Regions from separate parts of the Dickeya fangzhongdai genome, predicted to be linked through region 1. Evidence: predicted binding sites of a transcription regulator. Region 1 holds the regulator's gene; each other region holds the start of a gene.

Region 1 (7,876 bases):
CTGCCGCCAAAGCGCACGTGGTGAGCGGCGCCAGCCACTGGGTTCATGCGGAAAAACCGGAAGCGGTGCTGCGCGCCATCCACCGTTTCCTGGCCGCCGACTGATAACGCAGCAGGCAACGTCGGAATCTCGGCTGCCGGACATCGGCGCCAACCGGAGTCAATCTACGGTTTAATTGCGCGCCGCCCTCCAGTAAACCGTTGTCGCCACCGCAACGGCTGGGGTATCATGGCGCGCGCAGTATTGAGGGACGGCTGTCTGGCCACTTGCATCGTTAACCACATTTCATCAAAACGCGGCCTGAGTTGCCGAAAGCGACGGATTACCCCGGTGTTCGAATCCCGGTGATCAAAAGCGGCGTTTTGGCCGAATTTCTTGCAGTACCATTATCTATGGCAAAAGAACAAACGGATCGCACCACGCTGGATCTGTTCGCGAACGAGCGTCGTCCGGGGCGGCCCAAAACCAACCCGCTCTCCCGCGACGAGCAGTTACGGATCAATAAACGCAATCAGTTACGGCGTGACCGGGTGCGGGGTCTGCGTCGCGTTGAGCTGAAAATCAATAGTGAAGCGGTAGACATTTTGAATGCGTTGGCTGAGCAGAAAAACATCAGCCGCAGTGAACTGATCGAACAAATACTGCTGGCGCAGCTGGCGGAACAAGAAAACTAAACCTCGCTGGCGTCGTCCATGACGCCGGTCGTCCTATTACATCAGAACGTTTCCACGACTATCAGAACGTTTCCCAGTTATCGCTGCTCTTTTTACTGCTGCTCGTCGTAGCGGCCGGCAGGGCTTTGGCGGGAGCCGCCACCGCTTTGGACGGCGCCTGACGATCGCGTCTCGGCGGCAGACCGGCCGACTGTTCTTCCGACAGACGGAATACCGATACCGCTTCGGTCAGCACCATCGCCTGCTCTTCCAGCGAACGGGTTGCCGCCGAGGCTTCCTGTACCAGCGCGGCGTTCTGCTGAGTCACGCTATCCATTTCCGTGATTGCCTGACCGGCCTGAGCGATACCTTTACTCTGCTCATCCGACGCCGTGGCGATTTCCGCCATAATGTCGGTGACGTTGGTTACCGCGGTCACGATCTCGCTCATGGTGCTGCCCGCATCGGCTACCAGCGTCGACCCGTTATCCACACAGCGCACCGACTCGGCAATCAGGTGTTCGATCTCTTTGGCTGCCTGCGCACTGCGCTGCGCCAGACTTCTCACCTCGCCGGCCACCACGGCAAAGCCCCGTCCTTGTTCACCGGCGCGGGCCGCTTCCACCGCTGCGTTCAACGCCAGAATGTTGGTCTGGAAGGCAATACCGTTGATAACGCTGGTGATCTCGGCGATTTTCTTCGAGCTGCCGGAGATTTCCGCCATGGTTTTCACCACATTATCAACCAAATCCCCGCCCTTACTGGCGGTGGTGGAAGCCTGACGGGCCAGCTGACTGGCGTGGCTGGCGTTTTCAGCGTTCTGCTTCACCGTTGATGTCAGCTGTTCCATGCTGGCGGCGCTTTCTTCCAGCGCTGCCGCCTGTGACTCGGTGCGAGCCGCCAGATCGTTGTTACCGGAAGCGATTTCCGATACGCCCTGATAAATAGAGTCAGCACTGGTACGAATGGTGCTGACGGTATTGGCCAGACTGCCCTGCATATCGCGCAACAGCGGGAACAGCCGGCCCACGCAGTTGTTGCCGAAATCCAGAATCGGTTTCCCCAGACGGCCGTTGGCAATCACCTGGAAATGATCGCGCAGATCGTTAAGCGGGCGCACCAGACAAGCCACCAGATAGCGGTCGGTCAGGAATAACATCACCAGACCGGCGATCAGCCCCGCCAGCAAAATGTTCTGGCCGACGCCAGTGATAGTCTCCAGTCGGTTGCCGGCATCGACGAACATCGTCGAACCCGCTTTATTAAAGTTGGTGAAAGAGACGTTGAACTGGCGGCTGAAGGCCGGCACGATATCTTTGGCGAATTTGTCATAGTCATCGAACTTTTTGTCCGCCGCACGCTGGAACATGGGCTCGACGCCCTGAGTAATCAGATTGCCCCAGTCGCGGATTACCGCGTCAACCAACTCCGGCGACATGCCGGCATGATCAATCTTCTTGAATGCTTCCAGGTTGGATTTCAGTAAATCCAGCGCGGCCTGTGATGATTTTTGCTGTTCGTCCGCTTTCTGGTTATCGCCGCTCTGACGATAGTCAATCGCACGCGCCAGTCGGGTCACCATGCGGAAATACTGGTCGTTGCCGGTGTTAACCAAATTCATATTGTTGACCAGCAACGCACTGGTTTTGGAGGTTTCGTTCATGGTCCGGAACGAATACATGGTGTAGACCGAAACAGCAATCCATAACACACAGAAGATGCCAAGCACCCACAGCATGGCTGTGCGAATGGCAATATTTTTTAGGAATTGCATAGTTGACTCCATAAATGGGCTATTGGTCGAGGAGGTAAGTCTTGTTTTGATTTATGCGATGAGAAAGTCTCTCGCTTTGTAAGAAACATTGCTGCACATTTACATTCAATAAAAGCACCATGCTCTGTCATCGTCAAAACTATAGGAATGTTTAGTGTTTTATGTCGTTTAAAAGCTAATAAAAATTAGATATTTAACCAATTATCCATATTTTCAGTCATCTGTACGAATATCGTATTTTAAAAAAATTAAAAAAACATTAAGGGAGTGATGCAAAAACAATCAATTAATCGCTTCCGCGCCATTTCACGATATGGCAACAGATACACGTTTATCCGTCAGACAGTGTCTGCTATTATTAGCGGATCGTGGGTGACGCAAGCACCATACCCTTAAGAATCAAGAGGTTATTTTATCTATGGCTCTCATAGGCATTTTTTTTGGCAGTGACACGGGCAATACCGAAAACATCGCCAAGACGATCCAGCAACAACTGGGCAGCGACGTCGCCGAACTGCACGACATTGCCAAAAGCAGCAAAGAAGATCTTGAGCGTTTCGACATCCTGCTGCTGGGTATTCCAACCTGGTATTACGGCGAAGCGCAGTGTGATTGGGATGACTTCTTCCCTACGCTGGAAGAGATTGATTTTGCCGGCAAGCTGGTCGCCATCTTCGGTTGTGGCGATCAGGAAGACTATGCGGAGTACTTCTGTGACGCCATGGGCACCATTCGCGATATTATCGAGCCGCGTGGCGCCAATATCGTCGGTCACTGGCCGACCGAAGGCTATTACTTCGAAGCCTCAAAAGGTCTGTCGGATGACACCCACTTTATCGGTCTGGCCATCGATGAAGATCGTCAGCCGGAGCTGACCAGCGAACGCGTCTCCAACTGGGTCAAGCAAATCAGCGAAGAGCTGAACCTGAAAGCACTGCAGGCCTGATTCATCTATGGCTCTGATACCGATGTATTCAGAGCCATATCTATATAGATAGACAAAACCTATCACAATCAGTGATACATTTTTTTAACTTTTCATTCCGACAGGGTACAATACCCACTCGGTCAGCCGGTTGCGTTTAATGACCTGTCTTGGCGTACAATATGTCTCTCGCAGGGAACAACTCTGAATACAGAGAGTTAGCAAGAATCATATTGTAAAAGTTCCGTGGTTTTCATTTCGACGGCGCGGTTCTATAATTGAGACACAGTGACCTTTTTTAAGCCGACCGATGATACTAGGCTAATAGCCTCCCAGATAAAGCAAGTAACAGGACTAAATCCGCATGACTGACAACAATACCGCATTAAAGAAGGCTGGCCTGAAAGTCACACTTCCACGACTGAAAATTCTGGAAGTGCTTCAGGATCCTCAATGCCACCACGTCAGCGCGGAAGACTTATACAAAAAGCTGATTGATATGGGGGAAGAGATTGGTCTGGCTACCGTTTACCGCGTGCTTAACCAGTTTGACGACGCCGGCATCGTTACCCGTCATAACTTCGAAGGCGGCAAGTCGGTTTTCGAACTCACGCAGCAGCACCATCATGATCATCTGATCTGTCTGGATTGCGGCCGGGTGATTGAATTCAGCGACGAGTCTATCGAAGCGCGCCAGCGTGAGATCTCCGAGAAACACGGCATCAAACTGACCAACCACAGCCTGTATTTGTACGGCCATTGCAGTAGCGGCGATTGCCGTGAAGACGACAATGCGCACAACGAACGCTAATCACTCGATGCAGAGAAAAAATAAAACCGCCGCGGCGGTTTTATTTTTGTCTTTTTCCCGGTAGCCGGGCGGCTGTTACCCCGCCCAACTGTCCCGCAAACCGACCGTGCGGTTAAACACCAGATTATCCGCACTGGAATAAACGCGATCGGCGCAGAAATACCCTTCACGCTCAAACTGATAGGCTTTTTCAACTTCAGCCTGACCCAGACTGGCTTCCACAAAGCCCTGGGCGACAGTCAGCGAATCCGGGTTGATGGTGGAGAGAAAATCCTCCGCCGCGCCGGGGTTAGCCACGCTGAACAGACGGTCATACAGACGGAACTGCGCCGGCAGTGCATGAGCCGCCGATACCCAGTGGATCACGCCTTTCACTTTACGGCCGTCAGCCGGATCTTTGCTCAGGGTTTCCGTATCGCAGCTGCAGTAAATCGTGGTGATCACGCCCTGCTCGTCTTTATCAATGTGCTCGGCCTTAATGACATAGGCGTTACGCAGGCGCACTTCTTTGCCCAGCACCAAACGTTTGTACTGCTTGTTGGCTTCTTCGCGGAAATCAGCGCGATCGATATACACCTCGCGGCTGAACGCCACCTGGCGCGATCCCATTTCCGGTTTATTGGGATGATTGGGCATAGTAAGCCACTCTTCATGCCCTGCCGGCAGGTTCTCAATCACTACCTTCACCGGATCCAGTACCGCCATCGCCCGTGGCGCGTTCTCGTTCAGATCGTCGCGAATGCAGGATTCCAGCGCCGCCATCTCCACGGTGTTGTCCTGCTTGGTGACGCCGATACGACGACAGAACTCACGAATGGACGCCGCAGTGTATCCGCGACGACGCAAGCCGGAGATAGTCGGCATACGCGGATCGTTCCAGCCTTCCACCACTTTCTCGTTCACCAGCTGGTTCAGTTTACGCTTGGACATCACCGCGTATTCCAGATTCAGGCGGGAAAACTCATACTGCCGCGGGTGGGCAGGAATGGAGATATTATCCAGCACCCAGTCATACAGGCGGCGGTTGTCCTGAAATTCCAGCGTACACAGCGAATGGGTGATACCTTCCAGCGCATCGGAAATGCAGTGGGTGAAATCGTACATCGGATAAATGCACCATTTGTTGCCGGTCTGATGGTGCTCGGCAAATTTGATGCGGTACAGCACCGGATCGCGCATAACGATGAACGGCGAGGCCATATCGATTTTGGCGCGCAGGCACGCCGTGCCTTCAGCGAAACCGCCGCTGCGCATTTTCTCGAACAGCGTCAGGTTTTCTTCGACGCTACGGTCGCGGTACGGGCTGTTTTTACCCGGCGAGGTCAGGGTGCCGCGGTATTCGCGGATCTGCTCCGGCGTCAACTCATCGACATACGCCAACCCTTTATTAATCAGTTCAATCGCGTAAAAGTGCAGCTGATCAAAATAATCAGACGAGTAGCGAACGTTGCCGCTCCAGGAAAAACCCAGCCACTGAACGTCATGCTTGATGGACTCAACGTACTCGATATCTTCTTTTACCGGGTTGGTATCATCAAAGCGCAGGTTGCACTTGCCGTTGTAATCTTCGGCAATGCCAAAGTTCAGGCAGATGGACTTGGCGTGACCGATGTGCAGGTAGCCGTTCGGCTCCGGCGGAAAACGCGTCTGAATATGGTCGTGTTTGCCGGTAGCCAGATCTTCATCAATGATCTGGCGAATAAAGTTGGTTGGGCGGGCTTCAGCCTCACTCATGCTTGGTTCCTCAAATGCGAAAAAACAACCCATAACCACTAATGATCCAACAAGCCACGCTGGGAAACAACCGTTTGTTTCACGAAAGTTTAAGATAAAAAAACGGAGCGTACGTCTCCGTATGCTCCGTTTCCCAACATCTGACAACCATGGGGCGTCGCCGAATTATTCCTGCGACACCTCGCGTAACGCCGCCGCAATGTTTTCCGCCTGAGTGCCAACCACAATCTGCACGCTTTGCTTGTTGAGACGGATGACCCCGGCCGCCCCCAGCTTGCGTGCAGCGGGTTCATCCACCAGGCCGGAATCCTTCACGCTCAGGCGCAAGCGGGTAATACAGGCATCAATTCCGGTCAGATTATCCTTGCCGCCGATAGCCTGCAGGTAACCTCTCGCCACCGACTGGCTGTTGCCGGCAGGAGCGGCGGTTCCCTCGGATGAGGACTGCGCCGCGGCGGCTTCACGCCCCGGCGTCATCAGGTTAAAACGGGTGATGGTGAAGCGGAACACCACATAATAGATGACAAAGAACGCGGCGCCTTGCAGCAGCAGCATGTACCAGTTCGTCGCCAGCGGGTTGCGCGAAGACAACACCATATCCACCAGACCGGCGCTGAAACCAAAACCGGCAATCCAGTGCATGCTGGCCGCGATGAATACCGAAATCCCGGTCAGTACGGCGTGCAGCACATACAGCACTGGCGCCACAAACATGAAGGAGAACTCCAGCGGTTCGGTAATGCCGGTGAAGAAGGCTGCAAACGCCGCCGCCACCATAATCCCCGCCACCCGACTGCGGTTTTCCGGACGAGCGCAGTGATAAATCGCCAGCGCCGCCCCCGGCAGGCCAAACATCATGATCGGGAAGAAACCGGCCTGATAGCGCCCGGTAATACCGGGAACGGCTTTGCCGGCGTCAATCGCCTGCTGCCCGCTGAGGAAGTTAGGAATATCATTGATGCCGGCCACATCAAACCAGAACACCGAGTTCAGCGCATGGTGCAGCCCCACCGGAATCAGCAGACGGTTAAAGAAGGCATAGATACCGGCGCCGACCGATCCCAGTTGCTGAATATGCTCGCCAAAGGAAACCAGCGCGTTGTAGATCACCGGCCAGACGTACATCAGCACGAACGCCACCACGATCATCAGCATCGAAACCAGAATCGGCACCAGGCGGCGACCGCTGAAAAAAGAGAGCGCCTTGGGCAATTCGACCTGGCTGTAACGGTTGTATAGTTCGGCGGAAATGATCCCGACCAGAATACCGATGAACTGGTTTTCAATCTTACCGAACGCTTTTGGCACCTCCGCCAGTGGGAGGTGCTGAATCATCGACACCGCCGCAGGCGAACACAATGTCGTCAGCACCAGATAGCCGACAAAACCGGACAACGCCGCGGCGCCGTCTTTATCTTTCGACATACCGTAGGCGACGCCGACCGCAAACAGCACCGCCATATGCTCGATAATGGCGGCGCCGGACTTGATCAACAGCGCGGCCAGCGCGCTTTCACTGCCCCAGCCGACCGGATCAATCCAGTAACCCACCCCCATCAGGATGGCGGCTGCGGGCAACGTGGCGACCGGCACCATCAGGGCGCGGCCTACTTTTTGTAAATAACCGAGTGTACTCACCTTCCCCTCTCTTTCCCTTACGGGCAAAAATTGTCTGTCAGCCTTGTTATAGAATCACCCGCCAGCGATGTGGGCCTGGCAAGAGTGCCAAAAAAATAATTCGTTACGCAAATTAATAACGGTGATTATGTGATAATTATCACCACAAAAGCACATACAAAATGTTTATGGCGCGGCATTAACACGACTTATTTTAAGACTAAAAAAAACGCGCTACACTAGCCCCAGATAAATTCCGAAACGTGGTGCGGGCATATTACCTGACGGCCGTGCTATCCGACTGCGTTTACCCGATGAATAATTGCCTTCGCTAACCGATTGCCTGAGGAGAGCCCCATGAG
Region 2 (7,876 bases), 1.6 Mb from region 1:
CGCGTATCGGCGGCGGTTCCGGCGACTCTTTCATCCAGGCCGACAGCAGGCGATAAGATACCGCCAGCACGACCGGACCGATAAACAACCCGATCATACCGAATGCCAGCAGGCCGCCGATCACGCCGGACAGGATCAGCAACATCGGCAAATCAGCGCCCATACGAATCAGCAACGGGCGGATGATGTTGTCCAGCGTGCCAACCACGCAGCTCCAGATCAGCAGGATGGTGCCCCAGGTGGTATCGCCGCTCCAGTAAAGCCAGATAATGGCGGGAATCAGCACCGTCAGCGGGCCGATTTGCGCCACGCAGGACAGAAACATCAGTACCGTCAGCAACGTGGTGTAGGGAATCCCGGCCAGCGCCAGACCAATGCCGCCCAGCACCGACTGCACAATCGCCGTCACCACCACCCCGAGGGCGACCGCCCGGATGGCTTGCGCCGCCAGAATCACCGCCGAGTCGCCGCCCTGACGCCCGAGGCGAATGGCGAAACGACGTACACCCAGCGCGACCTGGTCCCCCTTGCTGTACAGCAGCACGCTGAACAGCACCATCAGGGCGCAGTGCATCAGGAAACGGCCGATATGCGCCGCCTGTGATACCACCCAGGAAGCGGTCTGGCCGATATAGGGCTGGATTTTGGCCATCAGCGCCGGGCCGCCGCTGTGCGCCAGTGAATACCAACTACTGTGCAGCTTGGCGCCCACCAGCGGGATGGACTGCAACCAGTCCAGCTCCGGCGGGGTAATCCGCCCCTGCGCGCCGATCCAGCTAATCAGATTCGACGCGTTGTCAATCACGCTACTGACCAGAATCGAGGTCGGGAACACGAACAGCAGCACCAGCAGCACGGTCATGACCAGCACCGCCAGCGAGCGGGATCCCCAAAGTATTTGTTGCAGACGGATTAGCAGCGGCCAGGTGGCGATGACCACCATGCTGGCCCAGGCAAAGCCGAGGATAAACGGTTGCACCACCCAGAAACAGGCAATAATCAAAATACCAATAAACAACAAGCTGAACAGGATTCGCGCGAGGTCGAATCGCTGTGACTGAGATTGTTTCATCAAGAGAGGTTACCTCGTTAATTCAGGCGACAGGCCTAATGCAAAATGATGAAAACGGGGCTGGCTGTCGTCCCTGATGGCTGATAATGCAAAGGATTTGAGCCAGAATTTATCATGCGTGATTTCCGCCGGTTTGCACAGTGATTCCTGACCGGGAGGGCGAATCGTCAGCGTTATGCCGCGGGCGCGCCAGCCGCCGCAACCCTAAGTTTTTATTGATCCATTAACGCACAGCCGGGGGAAATGTGATAAAACGAAGGAGCCGCGGATGGCCGACGCGTCGCCTGCCGGCATTTAGTTTATTGGCAAATAGTTTATTGGCAAACACCTCTCGCACGGACAGGGTCAACACATAATGATCCCACAGATCACACAAGCGCCGGGAATCGTTCAACCGGTGCTGAGCTTTTTGGAAGCCTTGAAGCAAAACGGTTTTACCGGCGATATCGCCACTCAGTACGCCGACCGCCTGACGATGGCGACGGATAACAGTATTTATCAACTGCTGCCGGACGCGGTGGTTTTTCCCCGTTCTACCGCCGACGTGGCGCTGCTGGCCCGTCTGGCTGATGAGGAGCGCTTTCGCGAGCTGGTCTTCACGCCGCGCGGCGGCGGCACCGGCACCAACGGACAGGCGCTCAATCACGGGATTGTGGTGGATATGTCCCGCTACATGAACCGTATTCTGGAAATCAACCCGGAGCAGGGCTGGGTACGGGTGGAAGCCGGGGTTATCAAGGATCAACTGAACCAGTACCTCAAGCCGTTCGGCTACTTTTTCGCGCCGGAGCTGTCTACCAGCAACCGCGCCACGCTCGGCGGCATGATCAATACCGACGCCTCGGGGCAGGGCTCGCTGGTGTATGGCAAAACCTCGGATCATGTACTGGGGCTGCGCGCGGTGCTGCCAGGCGGCGAACTGCTGGATACCCAGGCGATGCCGGTGGCGCTGGCGGAACAGCTGGCGCAGGACGATTCGCCGATCGGTCGCATTTATCACACCGTATTGCATCGCTGCCGTGAACGCCGTGAGCTGATTATAGAAAAGTTCCCCAAACTGAACCGCTTCCTGACCGGTTACGACCTGCGTCATGTTTTCAGCGATGACATGCAAACGTTTGACCTGACTCGCATCCTGACCGGCGCCGAGGGGACGCTGGCGTTCATTACCGAAGCGAAGCTGGATATCACGCCGTTGCCCAAGGTGCGGCGGCTGGTCAACGTCAAATATGACTCGTTTGATTCCGCGCTGCGCAACGCGCCGTTTATGGTGGAGGCGCGGGCGCTGTCGGTGGAAACGGTGGACTCGAAGGTGCTGAATCTGGCGCGCGAAGACATCGTGTGGCACTCGGTCAGCGAACTGATTACCGATGTGCCCGGCGAGGAGATGCTGGGGCTGAACATTGTCGAGTTCGCCGGCGACGACGAGCCGCTTATCGACAGTCAGGTGGCGTCGTTGTGCGAACGTCTGGATGGGCTGCTGGCTGCCCGCGAGGCGGGGGTGATCGGTTATCAGATTTGCCGCGATCTGGCGGGTATCGAACGCATTTACGGCATGCGCAAGAAAGCGGTCGGCCTGCTGGGCAACAGCAAAGGGCTGGCGAAACCGATTCCGTTTGCCGAAGACACCTGCGTGCCGCCTCAGCATCTGGCGGATTACATCGCCGAGTTCCGCACGTTGCTGGACAGTCACCATTTGAGTTACGGCATGTTTGGTCACGTGGACGCCGGTGTGCTGCATGTGCGCCCGGCGCTGGATATGTGCGACCCGCAGCAGGAAGTGCTGATGAAGCAGCTGTCCGATCAAATCGTGGCGCTGACTGCCAAATATGGCGGTTTGCTGTGGGGCGAACACGGCAAAGGCTTCCGCGCCGAATACAGCCCGGCATTCTTCGGTCCGGAGCTGTATGAAGAATTGCGCCGGGTCAAGGCGGCGTTCGACCCGGACAACCGCCTCAACCCCGGCAAGATCTGTGCGCCGCTGGGAGTGGACGCGCCGATGATGCAGGTGGATGCGGTGAAACGCGGCACCTACGATCGGCAGATTCCGCTGACGGTGCGCACCGCGTATCGCGGCGCGATGGAGTGCAACGGCAACGGCTTGTGCTTTAACTTCGATACCCGCAGCCCGATGTGCCCGTCGATGAAAATCACCGGCAACCGTATTCATTCGCCCAAAGGTCGCGCCACGCTGGTGCGCGAGTGGCTGCGACTGCTGTCGGAGCAGGGGGTGGATCCGCTGGCGCTGGAAAACGCGCTGCCGCATCAGCGCGTCAGTTTCCGCGGACTGATCGCCAAAACCCGCAACACGCTGGCCGCGCGTCAGGGCGTGTATGACTTCTCGCACGAGGTCAAAGAGGCGATGTCCGGCTGTCTGGCGTGCAAAGCTTGCTCCACCCAGTGCCCGATCAAGATTGATGTTCCCGGTTTTCGCGCGCGTTTCCTGCAACTGTACCACACCCGCTATCTGCGGCCGGCGCGGGATTATCTGGTGGCCGGCGTGGAAAGTTATGCTCCGCTGATGGCGCACAGCCCGAAAACCTTCAACTTTTTCCTGCGCCAGCCGTGGGTGAATGCGGTCAGCCGCACGTTCATCGGCATGGTGGATTTGCCGTTGCTGTCGACGCCGTCGCTACGCCAGCAATTTGTCGGCCATCGGGTGATGACCACCACGCTGGAACAGCTGGAGCAGATGTCGCCGCAGGCGCGTGCCGATCATGTGCTGATCGTGCAGGATCCGTTTACCAGCTATTACGACGCGCAGGTGGTGGCGGATTTTGTCCGGCTGGTGGAAAAGCTGGGGTTGCGACCGGTGCTGCTGCCGTTTTCGCCGAACGGCAAGCCGCAGCATATCAAAGGGTTTCTGCAGCGCTTTGCCAAAACCGCCGGTAAAACCGCGGAATTCCTCAACCGGGTGGCCCGTCTTGGCCTGCCGATGGTGGGGGTGGATCCGGCGCTGGTGCTATGCTACCGGGATGAGTACCGGGAAGTGCTGGGCGATCGGCGCGGCGATTTTCAGGTGCAACTGGTGCATGAGTGGTTAACGGCGCTACTGACCCGCCGCGACGATCGCGCGCCGGCGCTGCGCGACGAACCGTGGTATCTGTTCGGTCACTGCACCGAAACCACGGCGCTGCCGGCCAGCGGGCAACAGTGGTCGGCCATTTTTGCCCATTTCGGCGCCCGGCTGGAAAACGTCAGCGTCGGTTGTTGCGGCATGGCGGGCACCTATGGTCATGAGAGCCGTAATCTGGCGCACTCTCAGGGGATCTATGCTCTCTCCTGGCAGCCGTCCCTGCAACGGTTGCCGCAGGCGCGCTGTCTGACCACCGGCTACTCCTGCCGCAGTCAGGTTAAGCGTATGGAAGGGCGTGGGTTGAAACATCCGTTGCAGGCGTTGCTGGAGCTGGTGTGATGCTGTGGAAACGTACCGTAGATATTGAGCAGTTGAATCAGATGGCGGTGGGCGGCATGGCCGGTCATATCGGCATCCGCATGACGCGCCTGACCGACGATACGCTGGAAGGCGTGATGCCGGTGGATCATCGCACGCGTCAGCCTTTCGGGCTGTTGCATGGCGGTGCATCGGTGGCGCTGGCGGAATCGCTGGGGTCGATCGCCGGTTATCTGTGTTCGGAAGGCGAGCAGCGGGTGGTGGGGGTGGAAATCAACGCCAACCATCTGCGCGCGGTAACGGAAGGTGAGGTGCGCGGCGTTTGCCGCGCGCTGCACACCGGCAAACGGATGCAGGTCTGGCAGATTGATATTTTTGACAGCCGGGATCGGTTGTGCTGCACCTCGCGGTTGACTACGGCGGTGATCACGCCGGACGCCTGACCTCCCGCCAATCGTTACGCTGCTGTCGGGTACCCAGCCCGGCAGCCTCTCTCTCTTCAGGGTATAAAACTTCAGGGGATAAACGCCACCCGCTGCATAAAATCGGTTTGGAACGCGGTGGCTTTGTCCCAGTTGCCCATTAGGCTGAATTGCGTGCAGATGCGCTGCAACGTCTGGCGCGCAAAGTAGTAACTCTGTACCCGGAACAGGTGGTCGCGCTCGGCATTGTTGATTTCATGAATCAGGCGCTGGTGGATCTTGATCAGGCTGAACAGGTAACTGTTTTCGTCGCCCTGCTGCTGGCTCAGCTCCGCCATTTGAACGCCGGTCAGGTAGTAGTGCCGCAATTCGCCAATCTCGCCGTCATCCCGCTCCAGCGATAACTCCGCCAGATAAAATTCCATCGTGGCATTCCGCAATTGCCGCCGGTAGTCATCAATCTGCGTCTGCAACCAGGCTCTGAACGGGAACATGTCCGGCACCTCATATCTCAAATAAGAATCATTATCATATTTTTAAGCGCCTCATCATGCAACGCTCCGGTGTGCATTCACCGGCAAGAGGCGATCGCGATCGCATTTTCTGCATGAAACGTGCTGAATTTATCATCATGTGCTTGCGGCGGAGAATTTTTGGCATGGCAGAAGCGTTCAAAAAATAGACTGATTCAGAGGTGTTATACTGATGATAAGAGAATGTTGATAGCACTAACAGGTAAAACCATAGGTATAAATTATCAATTTTTGCTATATCAATAGTCAGTTATTGGTTTTCGGGGCGGTGAGCGCCGAAACATCGCTTGCGGATGGCGCGTACTGAACCCTGTAACCGGGAAAAGCCCCGCTATCATCCGGAAAAGCCCCCACAATCACCCGGTTGATGTAGTAATAATTATCATTAACATTGTGTGAGTTCTGACAGTATCGATATCCGAATCGATCAAGCCGAAGGAAACGGATGTCATGCGGTCGGTATCACAGCCCGCCGTGCGGGGGGCAATAACAGTAAACGAGGTGATTCCGATGCAAACGCACGATGTAGAAACTTTTTCACTGGACGAACAGGCATGGCAGGGATTGACGCTGACCGATAGCGCCGTGGCCCATATCAGTAACCTGATGCGGCGGGATGAGTCGGTGCAGGGTATCCGGCTGACGGTTAAGCAGTCGGGTTGTGCGGGTTTCGGTTATGTACTGGAACTGGTGCATCAGCCTGATCCCACCGATCTGCTCTATCAGCGCGAAAGCGCGCGATTGTTCATTCCGCTCAAGGCGATGCCGTTTCTCGACGGTACGGAAGTGGATTTTGTTCAGGAAGGCATCAATCAGGTATTCAAATTCAACAATCCCAAAGCCCGACATGCCTGTGGGTGTGGCGAAAGTTTTGGGCTTTAAGCGGCGACACGATTATGGCGCGTAGTAATGTAGACGTATCCGACGATGTCCAGACCTGGCTCGATGACGGCCGTTATAAAGAGGGCTTTTTCACCGAGCTGGCGATGGACCAACTGGCCCACGGCATCAATGAAGACGTGGTGCGGGCGATTTCCGCCAGACGTAATGAACCGGAGTGGATGCTGGAGTTCCGGCTCAGCGCTTACCGGGCCTGGTTGCAGATGGAGGAACCGCACTGGCTGAAAGCGCATTACGAGCGGTTGAACTATCAGGACTACAGCTATTACTCCGCGCCCTCCTGCGGGCAGTGCGACGACAGCTGCGGTTCCCAGCCGGGCGCACAGCAACAGCCGGCCGGCGATGTCGCCCACAGCAATTACCTGACCCGCGAAGTGGAGGACGCTTTCGACAAATTGGGCGTACCGGTACGGGAAGGCAAAGACGTGGCGGTCGACGCCATTTTCGATTCGGTATCCGTCGCCACCACCTATCGGGATGAACTGGCGAAGCAGGGCATCATTTTCTGTTCGTTCAGCGAAGCGATTCAGGAACATCCGCAACTGGTGCGCCAGTATCTGGGCACAGTGGTGCCCGCCAACGACAATTTCTTCGCCGCGCTGAATGCCGCGGTGGCGTCGGACGGCACCTTTGTCTACATCCCGAAAGGGGTGCGCTGCCCGATGGAGCTGTCGACCTATTTCCGTATCAACGCCGCCAAGACCGGTCAGTTCGAGCGCACCATTCTGATTGCCGACGACGACAGTTATGTCAGCTATATCGAGGGCTGTTCAGCGCCGGTGCGCGACAGTTACCAACTGCATGCGGCGGTGGTGGAAGTGATCGTCAACAAGAATGCCGAAGTGAAATATTCCACGGTGCAGAACTGGTTCTCCGGCCAGGGCAGCGAAGGCGGCATTCTCAACTTCGTGACCAAACGCGCGCTGTGCGCCGGCGACCATTCGCGTATGTCGTGGACGCAATCGGAAACCGGGTCGGCGATCACCTGGAAATACCCGAGCGTGATCCTGCGCGGCGACTACTCGGTGGGCGAATTCTTCTCGGTGGCGCTGACCAGCGGTCACCAGCAGGCGGATACCGGCACCAAGATGATCCATATCGGCAAGAACACCCGCTCGACCATCATCGCCAAGGGGATTTCCGCCGGACGCAGCGAGAACACCTATCGCGGGCTGGTGAAGATCATGCCCAGCGCCACCAATGCACGCAATTTCACCCAGTGCGATTCGATGCTGATCGGCAGCGACTGCGGCGCGCACACCTTTCCCTACGTGGAGGTGAGGAACAACAGCGCACAGCTGGAACACGAAGCCACCACTTCGCGCATCGGCGAGGATCAACTGTTCTATTGCCTGCAACGCGGTATCAGCGAAGATGACGCTATCTCAATGATAGTCAACGGTTTCTGCAAAGACGTGTTCTCGGAGCTGCCGCTGGAGTTCGCGGTGGAAGCCCAGAAATTGTTGTCCATCAGCCTCGAACACAGTGTGGGTTGATGATGCGCCAACACCACGGCACGCCATGCACCGCGCAGCGGTGTCGATAATCATGAGCG
Region 3 (7,876 bases), 930 kb from region 1:
GGGTCGTAAGGCAGGGTGGAGAACTGATGCGACATCTCCCGGTAATAGCTGACCCTTTCCCGGAAATAGGTGCGCAGGTGCGCGGGCTGATGCTGCTCGATTTCATCCAGGATCACCGGCATGTTGTAGCGTTCGCGAAACGCCACGCCGGATGCCGCCAGATCCACATTGACCTTTTCCATTTCTTCATAAGGAAGTTCGGCCAGATTGTATCCCATGATTGCCTCCTCTCTGTTGCGCCACAAAATTAAAGCAGAAGTGTGGAATTGGCAAATTCTGTTACCGTCCTGTCCCTCGACAAGGCGACGGGGTGCTCGTATCCTTGCCGCTGACTCTTGGTTCCCGAGCGCAATGGGGATCGTCAGAAAGGATGAAATCATGTTGAAACGTAAAGTTTTTCCGGCCCTGCGTGTAGCGATGTTGATGGGGAGTCTGGTTATTTCCCACTCGGCACTGGCGCATGCGCACCTCAAAAGCCAGACGCCGGCAGCGGATAAAGATACCCCGGTGCAAAAAGCGCCTTCTTCTCTGTCGCTGCTTTTTTCCGAAGAGATCGAACCGGCTTTCAGTGGTGTTGAATTGATGTCGGCGGGACAGACCGTGCCGGTGGGCAAAGCGACGGTGGAAAGCGACCATCGCAATGTTCTGGTGGTGCCGCTTGAGAAGCCGCTGGTCAGCGGCAGTTATCAGGTTCGCTGGCATGTGCTGTCGGTTGACGGTCACAAGACGGAAGGAAGCTATCGCTTCGGCGTTAAGTAAGCGATGACGCTGGAATGGCTCTACACGTTGTCGTGCTTCGGACATTTCTCCAGCCTGATGCTGTTGGTCGGTTCGGCATGTTACGGCACGCTGCTTGCTCCCCGAACGTATCGGGTTCGGCTGGCGTCGCAGTTGCACGGTCTGATGGCGATCAGCTGTGTGGCGGCGTTATTGACCGCCGTAGCCATACTGGCGGCGCAAACCGGCTTGATGAGCGGCGACTGGCGTAATATCGGCGATGCCGGCATCTGGCGCGCCGTATTGGGCACCCGCTTCGGGAAAATATGGTTCTGGCAGCCCGTGCTGGCGCTGATGGCCTGCGTGGTGTTTTTCTGGCGTAGCCGTAGCCGTAGCCGTAGCCGTAGCCATAGCCGGCAAGCGGGCGTGCTGGTGCTTGGCATACTGCAATTATGCGGCATGGGGTGGGTGGGGCATGCGGCAATGCTGGAAGGATGGCCCGGCGTATTGCATTGCATCAATCAGATCGTGCATTTGCTGTCCGTGACGTTTTGGGTCGGAGGGCTGTTTCCACTGCTGTTTGTGTTGCAGGATGCGCGGCTGTTGCAGACACGAACGGACGCTATCCTGACGATGATGCGTTTTTCCCGCTATGGTCACCTGGCTGTTGCACTGGCGATCCTGACCGGGCTGGTGAATACCAGGCTGATTCTCGGCTGGCCATTATCGGCCGCCGGGCTGTATGGCGCGTTGCTGGCAGTGAAAATTCTGCTGGTGGCCGTTATGGCGCTGCTGGCGTTATTCAATCGGTATTGGGTGGTGCCGCGTTTTCGGCGGGCAAATACCGCCGCGTATGGCTATTTTCTGCGGCTAACCACGGTGGAGCTGGCGTTATCCGTGCTGATCATCGCACTGGTCAGCTTTTTTGCTACGTTATCACCGGTTTGAATCGTGCAAGGGTGAGAAATATATCCTGTGCCGTATTGCACGCGTGAGATAAATACCGCAGGCCTATTTTCTAACAGCAAGTGTTGATAATGAAAATAATTATCAAATCATAATCTGCGATCATTTTTACCATAATGAAAAGCATTATCATGGCTAAATGATAATGCTTTGAATTTATAGCGAAATTATTCACTTATTGGTTAATGGAATGTTTTAAATTTTATTATTTGCAGGCATAATGCCAATCCATCAGTCACCTGCCAGTAAAAATAAGGAACGGCCATGTTAAAAAAAGAAATGATTCAAAAGCTGAATGAGCAGCTTAATCTTGAATTTTACTCCGCCAATTTATACCTGCAGATGAGCGCCTGGTGTGGCGACAAAGGTTTCGAAGGGGCGTCGACTTTCCTGAAATCGCATTCCCGTGAAGAAATGGAACACATGCAGCGCTTGTTCGATTATCTGGACGATACCGGCAGCCTGCCCGTGCTGGGTGCAATCGCCGCACCGCCGGTCGATTTCAACTCACTGCAGGATGTGTTCAAACTGACCTATGAACATGAGCAATTGATCACCAGTAAAATCAATGAGCTGGCTCATGCAGCCATGACGTTGCAGGATTACTCCACCTTCAACTTCCTGCAATGGTACGTAGCGGAACAGCATGAAGAAGAAAAACTGTTCAAGTCTATCCTCGACAAGATGGGCATGGTGAATGCTCAGGAAGGCGGTCTGTTCTTTATTGATCAGGATCTGAAGAAAATGGCGGCATCCGTCACGCCGTCAGCCTGATGATGGCCGGGCAGCAGGTTATCCGGCTGCCCGGTTTACTGGTATTTCCCACCTATTTTTCTGGGGCATCGGCGATTATAGCTATCGCACCGCATGCGGTATATTTTCGGTATTTCCCTCAGCCATACTCTTTCCTCGGTTTAAACGTCATTTTGTAACGACACGCCAATTCTTGTTTTGTAATCAGGCATGATTACTTTATGCATGAACATTGCTTTCTTTCCGATTGTGAACATTCTATCCGCCGTCTGAATATTATATGGGCGGTGAGATGTCTGTTGCCCGGATGCTGATGCGCCATCGCATACATCGTTGGTGGACATTGCGGTTTGGTGAACGCGGAGCGTACCGGACACACACGATTATTTCGACGGCCAACGGAATAATAACGGGGCTTCCCGGCGGACTCAGTCTGGGCCGCCGTCGGTTAGCGATGGGCTCGATAAGTTGATGCCCAGCAGGATTAATCGAATTCACCGTACTTCCGTAAGAGAGCGAGCTGATGGCATTAAAACAAACGATGCGTTATTTATTATTGTCATTGATGCTGATGATGGCGTATTTACCGGTAATAGCGGGTCAGTCGTTATGTCCCGGTAAATTTATCAATGATGAAACACCCAATATTCATTATGACGAAGAGATTTGTTTCACTGAATTTGTCGTGCTTTATAGTTATGCGAATAAAGCGCCATTAATTTCCGCACAACGTTTAACCGCCGAGCGAGTCAAGGCGGCGGACGGCATTTCCCGGCACGACTCATTTCATGTTGAGCCATTAATACCTCAGGCCATGCGATCAGCAACTGAAGATTATGAGTATTCAGGGTACGATCAGGGGCATATGACGCCAGCGGGGGATATGCCAAATCCTCTGGCGCAGCATGAGTCTTTTTCCATGTCGAATATGACGCCGCAGTTGCCGAAACTGAACCGGGTATCCTGGCGTAAAATCGAAGCGTCGGTGCGTAAACTGGCGTTGCAGGATGGCGAGGTATGGGTAGTGACGGGAGCCGTATTCGGCAACAGGAGAATCGGCAACGGCGTATCGGTGCCGACCCTGATTTATAAAGCCATCAGCAGTCAGTCTGCCCAACAGGTTTTTGTGGGCGATAACACTACCGGTGTTGTCACCCGTCTGTCAGTCAGCGACTTTTCCGCCCGGTATTCCATCGACCCCTTTCCGGCTCTTAAACAGCCCTGAATGCCGATGGCGGGAACACCGGTGAACGCTGCTAATAATTTGTACGGCGGTGCGGGTTAAACCGATCGGTGGCAGCGATCAATTTCAAAAAATTGATCTGTAAAAACGTCTATAAAATAACCGCTTCTAATGACATGATGTCAATGCTAAACGCTAATTTGAACGCCAGGGAAACGGCCCACTGAGCAATCAGTGGGTTTTTAGCGAATACCACGGTCGGCGATTATCGAACGGCCAATATTATTATTACGCATTTATTGTGGTGCCGGACTAAGCGGTTTTATCCGTGCTCGGCCTTTGGCGCCTGCTCACTGAGCATTGCACTATTCATTGCCACAATATTCTCACTGCCACAACATTCTCACTGCCACAACATTCTCACTTCCACCATATTCACTGCACCAATCATTGCCCCAATGCGAGCGTAAAAGACGCTAATCCTCCGCAGCAGAATGGCCGCCAGCCTGACATTCAACGATGCCCCACGTCTGCGCTATTCGGGTTTGGCGAATTCCGTCCATGACGTCGCTAAGACGCTGCGGTGTCTGGAACTCCACGCACCCGAATCGGCTCCTTAACGGCGTTGGCGGCGAGGAGATGTTGAAGGGCGGAGATGGCGGTGTCGGTGAGTTCATGACCTTTGGTGAGCACCATCAAGTCGTTGGTGGTGCGGATGTCTTCATCTATCACCCAGCCGGACTTCAATTCGCAAATGCGCACAGAACGAACGCCTGCCACATTGGCGCGAAAATCAGCCAGGGTTTTGATGATGTACTCAGGGATCGCCGGCCGTACCGCGCGCAGGATTTCCCCAGGGTGTTCCAATGCCGGCCCCCGGGCTGAATAGCGTTCCAGTTCGAGGGCGGCGCGCAGAAGGTGAGCGCCGCGGATAACCTCAGTAGGGGCGCTGTGCGGGGCAACTCTGGCCTGGTGGCGGATGATCTCGGCCACCAGTTCGAGGCGGGGGATGTGTTCTACCAGGCGACCGGCGACATCCGGGTGTTCCTGAAGGAGTTTTTTCTCCTCCTCCGTGATATCGCGCTGGGCCGCGTCGGCCTGGACGATATCGGCGGGGATACCCACACAGCCGATTTGGCTCAATGAAGCGGCGATGGTGTATATCCATCCATCAGGCCATTCCAGCTTGGGCAGCGCGTGGCGGACACAGGACTGGGCGAACGCCGCCCGCTGAAAAGCCCACGGCGCGACCATGGCGAGCACTTCAGTCAGTGTCTTGACCGAGGCGGTGAGGGTGGTTTCCAGCAATTCCTTTTCCGCACAAACGAGACGGTACTGACCGACTGCGTCATTAAGCGCCGAAACCAGTTCCTCTTTGGGGCACGGTTTGCAGAGGTAGCGAAAAATAGCCCCTTTGTTGATGGCGGCGATGGAGGATTCCACGTCGGCCTGCCCGGTGAGGAGGATACGCACGCTGTCGGGGGAGATTTCCCGTGCTTTGGCGAGGAAAGCAGCGCCGTCCATGCCGGGCATGCGCATATCGGACATGATCACGGCAAAACGCTGGCCCCAGCGAACCGCGTCCAGACCGGCTTCACCACTGGGAGCGACCACGACGTCGAATTCGCCAAACAGGTTTCGTTCCATCGCAGCGAGCACATTGGGTTCATCGTCTACGCACAGAACCCGGGGCAAGGCGGTTTCAGTCATTGAGAGTTTCCTGCGTGTGGGCGAGCATCGCCTGCCACTGCGGCAGTTTGTTTAGCACGCCAGTCTGTTCGAGATAGTCCAGATCGAGGACACCGTTGTTGGCGAGGGTGACCGCGACATGCACGGTACCGATCGCGCCGAAGACTTTTTCCGTAGAACGGGAAGGCTGTATATGACAGGCCACGGCTTCCACGATGTCCATGGGCAACCCCCACAAGGCCAGCAGATAGGCACCTACCGCGGCGTGCGTGGGCATGTCGCTGCGCGTGGTGGCAGCCTCTCCGTCAGGCTCCCTCAGTTCGGGGATAAGTCGCGCAATGTTGGCGAGCAGGGCGGCGGTGGCTTCCACTCCCTGATGGCCGGAAATGCGGGCGGCTAGTGTGGAGGCGAGCAGGGCGCGTTGTTGCAGCCGGTCCACATAAGGGTCCGTCTTCGCGCCGGCAAAGACCTGAGAAGCCAGAATCAGCAACTTCACCTGATCCAGCCCTAAGTGGGTGATGGCGTTTCCGATGTCATTAATGTGTCCGCCTCTGGCGAAATAGGCTGAATTAGCAAGCTGCATAATCTTGGCGCTCAGCGCAGGGTCTCTGCCCAGAAGCTCGGCGATGTGTCGGGTATCGCTGCCGGGGGTGGCAATGAGACTGCATATTTCGCTGAACACTTTGGGGGCAGCCGGCAGCCGGCTGGTTCTGCCCACTATCTCGACTACGGTGGGGTCCTGGAACATGTCGCGCAGGGCCAGAGCGCTTCCTACCATATCCAGTAGCACCGTGCTGTCACAGGGTTTGGACACGAACCGGTGAGCCACGTCTAACATACGCAGGGTGGCGTCAGGTTCGGAGTAGCCGGACAGGATAATTCGTATTGTGCCAGGCCAGCGGTTGCGTACCTGAGTAAGCAATTCAGCGCCATCCATGAAGGGCATTCGCATGTCGGACACCACCACGTCGGCCGGCTGTTCCTCCAGCATCGCAAGTGCTTCCTGACCGCTGTTGGCGAAACGGCATTCCCATTCGCTGTCTTGCATCATGAGGGCCCGCTCAATACCAGAGAGCACCCGACTTTCGTCATCGACGAACATCACTTGCATGCGGGGCCTTCCTCTTTGTGGCAGTGGAGGGGCAATTGCAGTATGAACGTCGTGCCCACGCCTTCTTCCGACTCGCAACGGATCAGCCCATCATGTTTGTCTACCACGGTTGAATAGACAATGGCGAGCCCCTGGCCGGTGCCTTTGCCTACGGCTTTGGTCGTAAAGAAGGGATCGAAGATGCGGTCGCGGATCGCCGCAGGGATACCGCCTCCGTCGTCTTTGACCCGGATTTCCATATGTTCGCCGTCCCGCGCCGCGGAGATGATGATGCGGCCCTTCTCTTTGATGCCTTGCTGGATGGTGTCGGCGATGGCGTGGGCGGCGTTTACCACCAGATTGATAATGGCCTGGCCGATCATGTCGCGCAGACACGGCAGTTGCGGTAAGTCGTCTTCGAAGTGCGTCTCAAGTTCTGCCACGTATTTCCATTCGTTGCGGGCGACGGTCACCGTTGTGTTGATGACCTCGCGCACATCCACCAACGCTTTCTCGTTGTGGGAGGGGTGGGAGAATTCCTTCATGGCGGCCACGATCTTGGCGATATGACTAAGGCCCTCCAGCGATTCGTCTAGGGCGCTTGGGATCTGCCGGCGCAGGAACTCCACTTTAGTGCGTTTGAGGACAGCGTCGAACTCCGCCACGATGGGGTCTTCGGCCATTTTCCCCCGCGTGGCTTCGGCCAGCGTGAGGGCGGCGTCCAATAGGCTTAGCAGAGAAACGGTGGCGGTTTTAACGAAACCCACATTGTCGGAGACGTACTGGGTTGGCGTGTTGATTTCGTGGGCGATGCCGGCGGCGAGTTGGCCGATGGACTCCATCTTCTGAGCCTGCAGCAGCTGTGCCTGGGTGAAGCGCAATTCGGTGAGGGCTTTTTCTAGCTCCTGGCGTTCATTCTCTAACTCCAGGGTCTTGCGGGCGACCACCTTCTCCAGACCCACGTTTTGCTCCAGAATGGCAAAAGGCGTGGCGTGGCTGTGTCTGGCTTCTTGTGCGATGCGGCGCTTGAGTACCTCAATGGTCTTGTCCCGGGCGGTGAGCTTGCGCTGGTATTCGGCGGCGGACAAGACAATGGCGGACGCTTCGGAAAATGTTCCTTCAGTCAACGTGTTGTCCTCCAATAGCGATGCCCGTGAAAGTTTGGTTCACGTGCAATCCGTTGTACTGCTCGCCGTAGGTGGAAAAACCCACTACCCGATTCTGCATCATTACATCGCCGATCTGTTGCTCAAGTCCTTCCTGTTCGAACTGGAGGCGGCGCAGGATGCAATCGCAGCCAATGATTACCGCGGGCTCCGGAATTGTCTCGCGGACCTTGTCAAAAGCCTGTCTGAGGGTTTGGACTGGGTCCTCCGCCTTGCCGATGGCGACGATCAACCCTTCTTCAATGGCGCAGTAGCAGGTGAGAGAGAGGTCTTCGTTCCATTTCTGTATGGAACGGACGTAGGGTTCATCGC

The links. Region 1 encodes Fur, which represses iron uptake genes when iron is present. Its sites were predicted from a motif close to ATAATAATGAGAACNACTATCAA; they were not measured.
Region 2: the regulator Fur is predicted to act here: its motif matches at 5,791-5,813, upstream of sufA (Fe-S cluster assembly scaffold SufA).
Region 3: the regulator Fur is predicted to act here: its motif matches at 1,749-1,771, upstream of ftnA (non-heme ferritin).

The regions. Positions count from the first base shown of each region.
Region 1 covers NZ_CP025003.1:1,448,636-1,456,511, reverse strand. The annotation lists gene ybfF (esterase) at 1-104, shown strand, start outside; gene ybfE (LexA regulated protein) at 393-674, shown strand; gene CVE23_RS06745 (methyl-accepting chemotaxis protein) at 736-2,427, opposite strand; gene fldA (flavodoxin FldA) at 2,846-3,373, shown strand; gene fur (ferric iron uptake transcriptional regulator) at 3,717-4,163, shown strand; gene glnS (glutamine--tRNA ligase) at 4,239-5,897, opposite strand; gene nagE (N-acetylglucosamine-specific PTS transporter subunit IIBC) at 6,063-7,535, opposite strand; gene nagB (glucosamine-6-phosphate deaminase) at 7,872-7,876, shown strand, end outside.
Region 2 covers NZ_CP025003.1:3,049,690-3,057,565, reverse strand. The annotation lists gene ydiK (AI-2E family transporter YdiK) at 1-1,075, opposite strand, end outside; gene ydiJ (D-2-hydroxyglutarate dehydrogenase YdiJ) at 1,428-4,487, shown strand; gene CVE23_RS13525 (hotdog fold thioesterase) at 4,487-4,909, shown strand; gene CVE23_RS13520 (hypothetical protein) at 4,981-5,382, opposite strand; gene sufA (Fe-S cluster assembly scaffold SufA) at 5,932-6,303, shown strand; gene sufB (Fe-S cluster assembly protein SufB) at 6,318-7,817, shown strand.
Region 3 covers NZ_CP025003.1:2,374,880-2,382,755, forward strand. The annotation lists gene CVE23_RS10690 (DNA polymerase III subunit theta) at 1-218, opposite strand, end outside; gene copC (copper homeostasis periplasmic binding protein CopC) at 379-759, shown strand; gene copD (copper homeostasis membrane protein CopD) at 763-1,665, shown strand; gene ftnA (non-heme ferritin) at 1,948-2,457, shown strand; gene CVE23_RS10710 (DNA/RNA non-specific endonuclease) at 3,002-3,661, shown strand; gene CVE23_RS10715 (response regulator) at 4,190-5,329, opposite strand; gene CVE23_RS10720 (HDOD domain-containing protein) at 5,322-6,419, opposite strand; gene CVE23_RS10725 (sensor histidine kinase) at 6,410-7,525, opposite strand; gene CVE23_RS10730 (FIST N-terminal domain-containing protein) at 7,518-7,876, opposite strand, start outside.